DNA from 3 places in the Pantoea sp. CCBC3-3-1 genome. Region 3 is predicted to be linked to each of the others. Evidence: predicted binding sites of a transcription regulator. Region 3 holds the regulator's gene; each other region holds the start of a gene.

Region 1 (3,282 bases), 760 kb from region 3:
GCCGCCATGCCGCCCGCCAGTGCAAGGCAGGAAGGCAGCAGCAGATAATGGCGCAGACGTTTGTGGTAAAGCATGACCGCCGTGGCCAACAGGGCAATGACCATCACCACCCGCCATTCGGCAAAGGAGAGGTGCAGCAGCGTAATCAGTGGCATTATCGCGCAGGGAAGCAAGACACCCCATCCGCTATCCAGTCGTTTATTTAACATCCAGCTTATCCCCCACAGTCCGCACGCGGTGATCATTGCTATCAGCATCGCCGTATCCACACCTTTTTAAATGATAATGATTACCAATAGCATATAAGAATCCTTATCACTTTGCAGCTAAATTTGCTGGCGCTTTGCGTAATCTTTACACTCGATGATGACAGTGAGGGCATAAAGTGATAAATTGCCCGCGTTCGACTATTAAGTAAATTCAAATAATATCAGCTTCAAACTATTCCAGGTTGAAATCAGGCCAGCCTTTCAGGTTGCGTCAGGGAATATTCACAGGGTAGTCATGAGTAAAAAATAATGAAATTACAAAGCTATGATGAATTGCTTCGCAGCAAGCATCGGCTGTCGCTGATGCTATTTCTTTTTTTAAACACAGCCACATCGCTCTTTTATTTATATCATAACGAGGAAAACCCGCCTTTTTTATTCACGCCGCCGCTGCTGGTGATTGCACTATTGAGTGTGACAATATTGTTATGGATGCTGTTACGTCCCGGACGCAAATTTCCACCCTTAAATATCGCTGCGGCAATAACCGGTTTACTCTGGAGTTGGCAAATTGTATTTAAGTATCAACTTGTCTTTTATTATGACAGCAGCTTTTTGATTATCAGCCTGGTCAGCGTCTTTTTTATCAGCGCCATTGCGCTGGGCGATCATCTGCTGGCGTTCTGCCTGCATATCGCCCCGCCAACGCTGGCGGTGCTTGTGCTGGATCGTGGTGAGAACACGCTGCTGCTGCTGTTCACCATTATCCTGCCCCTGACCGGTTTTACGCTGCACCACCTGATGCAGCAGCGTCGCGACCGCTTTACCCGTCGGCTGGTGAGCCAGCTGTACGAAGAGAAACAGACCTACAGCGACCTGAGCATGCTTGACCCGCTGACCGGCCTGTATAACCGGCGTGGCCTGGCAAGCCGCCTGAAGAATATCCTCGACAACCACGCCGGCAGCCACTTTCTGCTGCTGCTGGATATCGATCATTTCAAAGCCTATAACGACAACTACGGCCATGCCATGGGCGATCAGGCGCTGGCCAGGGTTTCGGTGGCCATTCGTGACGCTGTCCGCTCCCGCGATATTGTGACGCGCTACGGTGGCGAAGAGTTTCTGGTTTTACTCACTAATGTGAACGAGTCGATTGCCATGAAGCTCGCTGAACGCATCCGCCAGTACGTGCAGGAATTGTCCATTCCTCATCTTTTTAATGAGCGAGTGGCGACGCACGTGACGATCAGCGCGGGTTTTGCCCCCCTGCATGCGGATGATTTTGACAGCGCACTGACCAATGCCGATCGCGCGCTTTATCTGGCCAAAAACCGCGGTCGAAATAATATTCTTTCTCATGCAGCTATTTCGCAGAGCGATCTTAGTAAGACTGTCGACGGGCCATAATATTGCCTGGCCCGGCGCGAAGCCGGGCCTGTTCTCGCCTGATACCCCGCTATTATCCCCCCTCTTTTTTCCTTCGAGGTATTATTTGACTTATTTTAAATTGCGAACTGTAAATATGCTCTGTTGCAGATTAAATTCGGCCAGTAAGGCGAACATGCCTGGCACCAATAATTGCCAGCATTGCTAACAGCAAATTTTGCTTAAATAGTGATTTATGCCGCGATAATTTTAGCTACCTGAGAATAAACCTTTTCCAACAAATTGCCTGTCAGCCCGGAAAATGGATTAAATACCGTTAAATTCCATTAAAACAGCATGATTATTCCCTGTTGTTATTATGGCTTTTAGATTATGCCATGCCCGCTGTTAAACGCACAAAATGCTGCTTGTTTGCACAATCCCCCTCAGATACAATCAAGAACGATTATCATTTGTTTTCCTGTTTGGTTTATTGCGGAACCCCTCATGAGCACCATTTTGCGTCAGGCATCTGAGTATGGCTCTTACCCGCTGATCTTCCTGCAAAGCGATCGCTCACTGGCGAGCTCGCTGCGCGATTTGCTCAGTGAGCATCGTGCTTATTTCCTCGATACCATCAAGCTGGGCGGCGAAGCGCCGGCTGGCTGTATGACGCTGAAACGCTGGTCGCAACCGGAAAACTTTGCGCGCCTGAATCAGCGCTACGGCGATTTTATCTATCGTGATAACGGCGGACTGGCGCGTGAGAACAAACCCTTGCAGTCGCTCTGGGCACAATGGTATTTCGGCCTGCTCCTGCCGCCAATGATGATGGCGCTGCTGCTGGAAAATCGTGCGCTGGACTGTTCGCCAGAGCATATTCACGTTGAATTCCACGAAACCGGCCGCCCTGCGGCTTTCTGGATTGACGCGCGTGAAGATGAAGAGGCACGTTATCTCAGCCCGCGCCGCCGCATGGATCGCCTGATCCAGCAGCATCTTATTCCGGCAGTTGAGGGCATTGAGCGCCACGGCGACATCAACGGCAAACTGATCTGGAGCAACAGCGGCTTTGCCGTCTGGTGGTTCCTGGGCGAACTCGCACCGCTGTTGGGTGAAGCGCTGCGTGCAGAGTTGGAACACGCTCTTTTCTTTAGCCGCTCGCTGCTCGACGGTTCTGATAATCCCTTCTACCGCACCATGTTGCCGCGCGACGGTGAAATGCAGCGCCGCACCTGTTGCCAGCGCTATCGTCTGCCGGATGTAGAACGCTGCGGCAACTGTACGCTGAAACCTGTCTGATTTTTTCTCCATCCGTTTACAGCCCGGCTTCTCTGTGGCAGCGTTATCGCCTCAAAATGAGGGAGATAAGCATGAGCCTGGAGTCTGTACGGCAGTTTTTTGCCGAGCGCGCACCTGATATTGGTATTATTGAGCTGGCCGAAAGCACCGCCACCGTTGAGCTGGCCGCCCGCGCCCATCACGTTAAGCCCGGCCAGATAGCGAAAACGCTCTCGCTGAAGGTGAAAGATCGGGTTGTGCTGATTGTGACACGCGGCGATGCGCGCCTTGATAACCGCAAACTGAAAGCCATGCTGGGCGCAAAAGCACGCATGCTCAGCACCGACGAAGTGGTGAGCTGGACCGGTCACCCGGTGGGCGGCGTCTGCCCTTTCGGGTTGGAAACGCCTTTGCAGGTTTTTTGCGA
Region 2 (3,282 bases), 1.4 Mb from region 3:
CTGATCCTGACGCCGGTGATTGTCATTTTTGCCGTGGGCGGCCTGAGCGATTCCCTTCAGGTTATTCAGGCCAAAAGCGTCGAAAATCTCGATATGCTGAAAAATATGAACTTTGTCGCGGTGATTTCACTGCTGGGCTGGGGTCTGGGCTATTTCGGCCAGCCGCATATTCTGGCGCGCTTTATGGCGGCGGATTCCCACCGGTCTATCCGCAGCGCACGCCGTATTGGTATGGCCTGGATGGTCTTGTGCCTGGCGGGAGCGGTTGCCGTGGGCTTCTTTGGCATCGCTTATTTCCAGAACCATCCTGAGCAGGCAGCAGGCGTAACCGAAAACGGCGAGCGAATCTTCATTGAGCTGGCGCGCATTCTGTTCAACCCATGGATTGCCGGTATTCTGCTTTCCGCGATCCTGGCGGCGGTTATGTCTACGCTGAGCTGCCAGCTGCTGGTGTGCTCCAGCGCGCTGACCGAAGATTTGTATAAAAACTTCCTGCGCAAAAATGCCACCCAGCGTGAGCTGGTATGGGTAGGGCGTCTGATGGTCTTACTGGTTGCGGTTATTGCTATCGCGCTGGCTTCTAACCCGGAAAACCGCGTGCTGGGTCTGGTGAGCTATGCCTGGGCAGGATTCGGTGCCGCTTTTGGGCCGGTCGTGATTTTCTCGCTGATGTGGAAACGCATGACCCGCAACGGCGCGCTGGCCGGTATCGTTATCGGTGCGGCAACCGTGCTGATCTGGAAGCATTACGCCTGGCTGGATCTGTACGAAATCATTCCTGGTTTCGTCTTTGCCAGCCTCGGCATTGTAGTGTTCAGCCTGCTGGGTAGTAAACCTTCCGCCGCGGCGATACAGCGTTTTGAAACTGCGGAAGCGGAATTCAATACGCATTAATCTGCTTGCTTTGCGATCGTAAACACGGCGCAGGGACGCGGGCCTTCCGTAAAGATGCAAAAAGCGGCATCTTTGCCAGCTCGACACGGGCCGTCCATGGCCTACTCCAGTGCCGTGTCCCTCGCGCTTTAAAATGGGTGTCTTTTTGCAGGCTCGCTCCGGCGGGCCTTTTTAATGGGTGAATCAGAGCGATTGCCCGTGCAGCTGTCACGCGAGGGCGCCCGGCGCGAGGCAAATCGCGAAAATACCTTTCCGGGCCACTTGTATTTTTTGTGGCGATAATGATAATCGGTATCGTTTGTATTTACACTTCTTTACCGGTGCTCAACGCCCGTCACGCTTGAAGGTATCTATGTTTGTCCCTTTTCTGATTATGTTACGTGAAGGGCTGGAAGCCGCGCTGATCGTCAGCCTGATTGCCAGCTATCTCCAGCGCACTCAGCGCAGCGAGTGGTTTGGTGCAATGTGGCTTGGCGTCTTTGTCGCCGCCACGCTCTGCCTGGGTCTCGGCTATTTTATTAACGCAACAACCGGCGAATTTCCGCAAAAAGAGCAGGAGCTGTTTGAAGGCATCGTTGCGACCATTGCCGTCTGTATTCTTACCTGGATGGTGTTCTGGATGCGCAAAGTATCGCGCAATATTAAAGTCCAGCTCGAAGGCGCGGTCGACAACGCATTGCAGAAAGGCAAAGGCAGCGGCTGGGCACTGATCGTGATGGTTTTTCTTGCCGTTGCGCGTGAAGGGCTGGAATCGGTGTTTTTCCTGCTGGCGGCATTTCAGCAGGATGTGGGCATTGCACCTCCCGTAGGCGCCATACTGGGTCTGGCAACGGCCATTGTGCTCGGCATGCTGATTTACTGGGGCGGCGTGCGGCTCAACATGGCGGTATTTTTCAAATGGACCGGCCTGTTTATCCTCTTCGTGGCGGCCGGGCTGGCGGCGGGCGCTATTCGGGCTTTCCATGAGGCCGGTTTGTGGAATGCGTTCCAGTCTGTCGCCTTCGATTTCAGCAACACGCTTTCGACCAGCACCCTGACAGGCACCTTACTTGAAGGCTTTTTCGGCTATCAGGAAGCCCCCAGCGTCAGTGAAGTGGCGGCCTGGCTGATTTACTTAATACCGGCGCTGCTGCTGTTCTTTATGCCTGCGCGCCCGCCCGCTTCCACATTACGCACCACGCGTTAAGCTTTTGTCCGTGCCTGATTGCAGGCACGTCAACTTTTACAGGGATTGACTATGATTCATCGTTTCCGTCATACCGCACTGCAAGCGGCGCTTCTCGCGTTATTATCCGGCTCTGCCGTCGCGGCCGATGTGCCGCAGGTTAAAATCAGCGTCAACGATAAGCAGTGCGATCCAATGACCGTCACCGTTAATGCGGGAAAGACGCAGTTCATTATTCAGAACCACAGCCAGAAAGGTCTGGAATGGGAAATTCTGAAGGGGGTAATGGTCGTGGAAGAGCGTGAGAATATCGCGCCTGGTTTTACGCAAAAACTGACTGCTAATCTGGAAGCGGGCGAATATGAGATGACCTGCGGCTTGCTGAGCAACGCGAAAGGCAAGCTGATTGTGAAAGGCAACAGCGCACCGGTTAACGGCAAGCCGGATATTTTGCAACTGACCGTGCCGATTACCGACTACAAAACCTGGGTTACCCAGCAGGTAACGGAGCTGGTGGCGGGCACCAAAGCCTTTACCGATGCGATAAAAGCGGGCGACACTGCCAAAGCAAAAGCGCTGTACGCACCTACGCGCCGCCATTATGAGCGCATTGAACCTATCGCTGAACTCTTCTCCGATCTTGATGGCAGCATTGATGCGCGTGAAGACGACTACGAGAAAAAAGCCGCCGATCCGAAATTCACCGGTTTCCACCGTCTGGAAAAGGCGTTGTTTGGCGATAACAGCACGCAGGGCATGCAGCCTTACGCCGACAAGCTCTATGCCGATACGCTGGATCTGCAAAAACGGATTAACGAGCTGGCTTTCCCACCGGGCAAAGTGGTAGGCGGCGCGGCCGATCTGATTGAAGAAGTCGCCTCCAGCAAGATCTCCGGTGAAGAAGATCGCTACAGCCGCACCGACCTGTGGGATTTCCAGGCGAACGTTGACGGCGCACAAAAAATTGTCGACCTGCTGCGTCCCATGCTGCAAAAAGCCGATGCCACCTTGCTAAGCAGAGTGGATGCGAACTTTAAAAAAGTTGACGTGATTTTAAGCAAATACCGCACCCATGAAGGCTACGAGTCTTACGACAAACTGACCGATGCCGACCGCAACGCGATGAAAGGGCCGATTACCACGCTGGCCGAAGATCTCGCTAAGCTGCGCGGTACGCTGGGACTGGACTGATTTTTTATGGCAAGGCATTTAGCAGACGACGC
Region 3 (3,282 bases):
CGGTGACGAGGCCAAAAATATTCGTTTCGGCACCGGCTATTCCGATATAAATAAACCTGTTGCGGGAACCGGCCTGCTCGACATGAGTAAAGAGGATAAGCCGTGGGCGAAATCACAGGTCTGTCAGGCCATGATCAAAGATGGCAAAGTCGAGGACATGGAACATTTGCCCAGCTACTTTGCGCGACAGGTCAGTCAGCAGGTGAAACAGCACGGCATTGGCAGAATGCAGGCGTGGCAGGATGGCCTGAAGGATGCCGAAAGTTCTCAGGCCTTTGCCACGGAGCACGTTGCGGTTAACTTCTGGGATACGCTGTACTGGGGCGGCTTTGATTCAGCCAATGACTGGGCGAACAAAGGTTATCAGGTCATTGTCTCTAACCCGGACTATGTCTATATGGATTTTCCGTATGAGGTGAATCCGCTGGAGCGCGGTTACTACTGGGGAACGCGCTTTAGCGATGAGCGTAAAATGTTCAGCTTTGCGCCGAATAACCTGCCACAAAACGCAGAAACCTCCGTAGACCGCGACGGCAAACCTTTTTCCGCGAAATCGGATAAAGCCTGGCCGGGCGCTTATGGCTTATCCGCCCAGCTGTGGAGCGAAACCGTGCGGACCGACGATCAGATGGAATATATGATCTTTCCTCGCGTTGTTTCGGTTGCCGAGCGGGCCTGGCATCGGGCTGCATGGGAGCAGGATTATCAGCCGGGCAGAGAATATATCGGTGGGGAAACAGCGCATGTTGACCACCAGGCGCAGCGAAAAGACTGGCAGCGATTTGCTAATCTGTTGGGGCAGCGTGAGCTGGCAAAACTGGATAAATCAGGTATTCACTACCGTCTGCCGGTGCCGGGCGCACGCATCGTTGCTGGCAAGCTGGAAGCCAACATCGCATTGCCAGGGATTGCTATCGACTACTCGCTTGACGAGGGAAAAAGCTGGCAGCGCTATGACCAGGCCGCGCAACCTGAGGTGAAGGGGAAGGCGATGGTGAGAGCGGTCAGCAGCGACGGCAAGCGCTTTAGCCGGAGTGAAACGCTGACAAACTGATTTACAAAATCTGAACAGCAGACGAAAAAAAACCGGTGAATTTCACCGGTTCTTTACTTGCACAGCTTACTTATCGTGCAGTGATTCGTCTTCGCGGCAGTCGCCGGTTGCGCAGTGACCATACAAATAGAGGCTATGGTTGCTGAGCTTGATGCCGTGACGTTCGGCGATATCACGCTGACGGGTTTCGATTGATTCATCGCTGAACTCGATCACTTTACCGCAGTCCAGGCAGATAAGATGATCGTGATGATGCTGCTGCGTCAGTTCGAAAACAGATTTACCGCCTTCAAAATTATGACGGGTCACGATACCCGCGTCGTCAAACTGGTTCAGAACGCGGTAAACCGTCGCCAGACCAATTTCTTCGCCCATATCGATCAGGCGTTTATATAAATCTTCCGCACTGACGTGATGGCTCTCTGGTTCCTGAAGCACTTCCAGAATTTTCAGTCGGGGAAGCGTGACTTTCAGGCCGGCCTTCTTTAATGCGGTGTTATTGTCAGTCATGCGGATATTGTCCTGTTACTTTGCTAGTCACTAAGTGGCTGAAAAGCCCTGAGCATCGGTCGACGCAAAAGCTGAGCGTCTCATTATAGAACTGATGCTTCGAAATAGAAACCACAGCGGGATTGCGCAACCGTTGAGGGAAGTAAGGATGAAAAGTCGTTACGTCCGGGAAAGCAAGTACCCATTTTCGCTGAGTTAACATTTCGCGCTGCCTCATCGCTGCCGCCGCCAGGGCGTAAGGCATATTGATGAGCTGGGTGACCGATGGCGTTATTCTACAGTTTTGCAGATGAAAGTTACAAATATGTACCTATTACTTCTATAGGAAAAAACAGTGACCCGATGTGAGATAGCTCGCACATCAGGCCCTTTCCTTATGCCTCAAGAATCTCTTTCAGCTGGAGTTCTTCATAAATCTGTTTGACCCACTTTTCGGTACGTTCGTTGGTCAACTCCGGCTGACGATCTTCATCGATGGCGAGGCCGAGGAAGTGATTGTCATCCGCCAGCCCTTTAGAGGCTTCAAAATGATATCCTTCGGTTGGCCAGTGACCGACGATGACCGCGCCGTTAGGCTCGATGATATCGCGGATAGTGCCCATCGCATCGCAGAAGTATTCTGCGTAGTCTTCCTGATCGCCACAACCAAACAGCGCAACCAGCTTACCGTTGAAGTCGATCTCTTCCAGCGTAGGGAAGAAATCGTCCCAGTCACACTGGGCTTCGCCGTAATACCAGGTTGGGATGCCCAGCAGTAAAATATCAAAGGCTTCAAGGTCTTCTTTGCTGCTTTTAGCGATATCATGAACTTCCGCAACCTCTTTACCGAGCTGCTTCTGGATCATTTTTGCAATGTTTTCCGTATTGCCCGTATCGCTGCCAAAGAAAATGCCTACGATTGCCATGATGTTAATAACCTCTTAAAACTTATAATGGAGGCGGCTAGCCTGCTTGTGTTAACGGCAATGATAGCAGACAGATTCAGGGGGATAAATCAGTAATCCGTCCGCATTTGTCGCTTTGTGCTTTGCCGCTGTATGAGCGTATTAGCGCTCAGGATGGGCCAGCTGGGCCATCACCATTTCTTCAATCAGCTCGCTGCGGCTCATATTACGCTGCTCGGCAAGCTGGTTCAGAGCATCAACCGCGTCACTGTTCATTTTCAGTTCCACGCGCTTCAGCCCGCGCACTTTATCACGCTTAAGCTGATTGCGTTTGTTGATACGCAACTGCTCATCACGCGTCAGCGGATTGGTTTTCGGTCGTCCCGGGCGACGCTCATCTGCGAACAGATCGATCGTGGTGCGGTCCGTGTTTTCTTTTGCCATAGAATCGTGATACTGAAAGGCTGGAGTTCTGATGGATTGAGCCATGATGTCACTGTCGTTGAGGCAGCGACAAAATTTTAGCGCGCCATCATACCCCAGTGAAAGTCGTGACGACAATGATTTAGCTTTTTAACAACCTTTTTGTTTCTGCTGAGCAAAAAAACGGCTGATAGCGCGTAAAACAGCATCAGGTTTTTCTGCATGCACCCAGTGACCCGCGCCGGCAATCACATGTGCGCGTGCCGCAGGGAACTGTTTCAGCAGTGCTTCACGATATTCCTCCGCCAGATAAGCGGAGAGTTCACCGCGAATAAACAGCGCCGGGCGTTGCCAGGCAGGCAGCGGTTGCCAGCCGATAATTCGATCATAGCATTGCCACAGCGCAGGGAC

What was found. The regulator Fur, encoded in region 3, represses iron uptake genes when iron is present. The targets are predictions, from matches to a motif close to ATAATAATGAGAACNACTATCAA.
Region 1: fhuF (siderophore-iron reductase FhuF) is a predicted target of Fur. The motif match lies at 2,025-2,047, and genes of this name have one in related genera.
Region 2: efeU (iron uptake transporter permease EfeU) is a predicted target of Fur. The motif match lies at 1,176-1,198, and genes of this name have one in related genera.

What each region holds. Positions count from the first base shown of each region.
Region 1 is NZ_CP034363.1:645,356-648,637, reverse strand. Features, by position in the region: gene EHV07_RS02920 (DUF1435 domain-containing protein) at 1-257, opposite strand, end outside; gene EHV07_RS02915 (GGDEF domain-containing protein) at 519-1,616, shown strand; gene fhuF (siderophore-iron reductase FhuF) at 2,082-2,876, shown strand; gene EHV07_RS02905 (YbaK/EbsC family protein) at 2,948-3,282, shown strand, end outside.
Region 2 is NZ_CP034363.1:2,820,162-2,823,443, reverse strand. Features, by position in the region: gene putP (sodium/proline symporter PutP) at 1-894, shown strand, start outside; gene efeU (iron uptake transporter permease EfeU) at 1,247-2,080, shown strand; gene efeO (iron uptake system protein EfeO) at 2,132-3,250, shown strand; gene efeB (iron uptake transporter deferrochelatase/peroxidase subunit) at 3,257-3,282, shown strand, end outside.
Region 3 is NZ_CP034363.1:1,402,972-1,406,253, forward strand. Features, by position in the region: gene EHV07_RS06670 (beta-N-acetylhexosaminidase) at 1-1,054, shown strand, start outside; gene fur (ferric iron uptake transcriptional regulator) at 1,121-1,564, opposite strand; gene fldA (flavodoxin FldA) at 1,939-2,469, opposite strand; gene ybfE (LexA regulated protein) at 2,611-2,892, opposite strand; gene ybfF (esterase) at 3,022-3,282, opposite strand, start outside.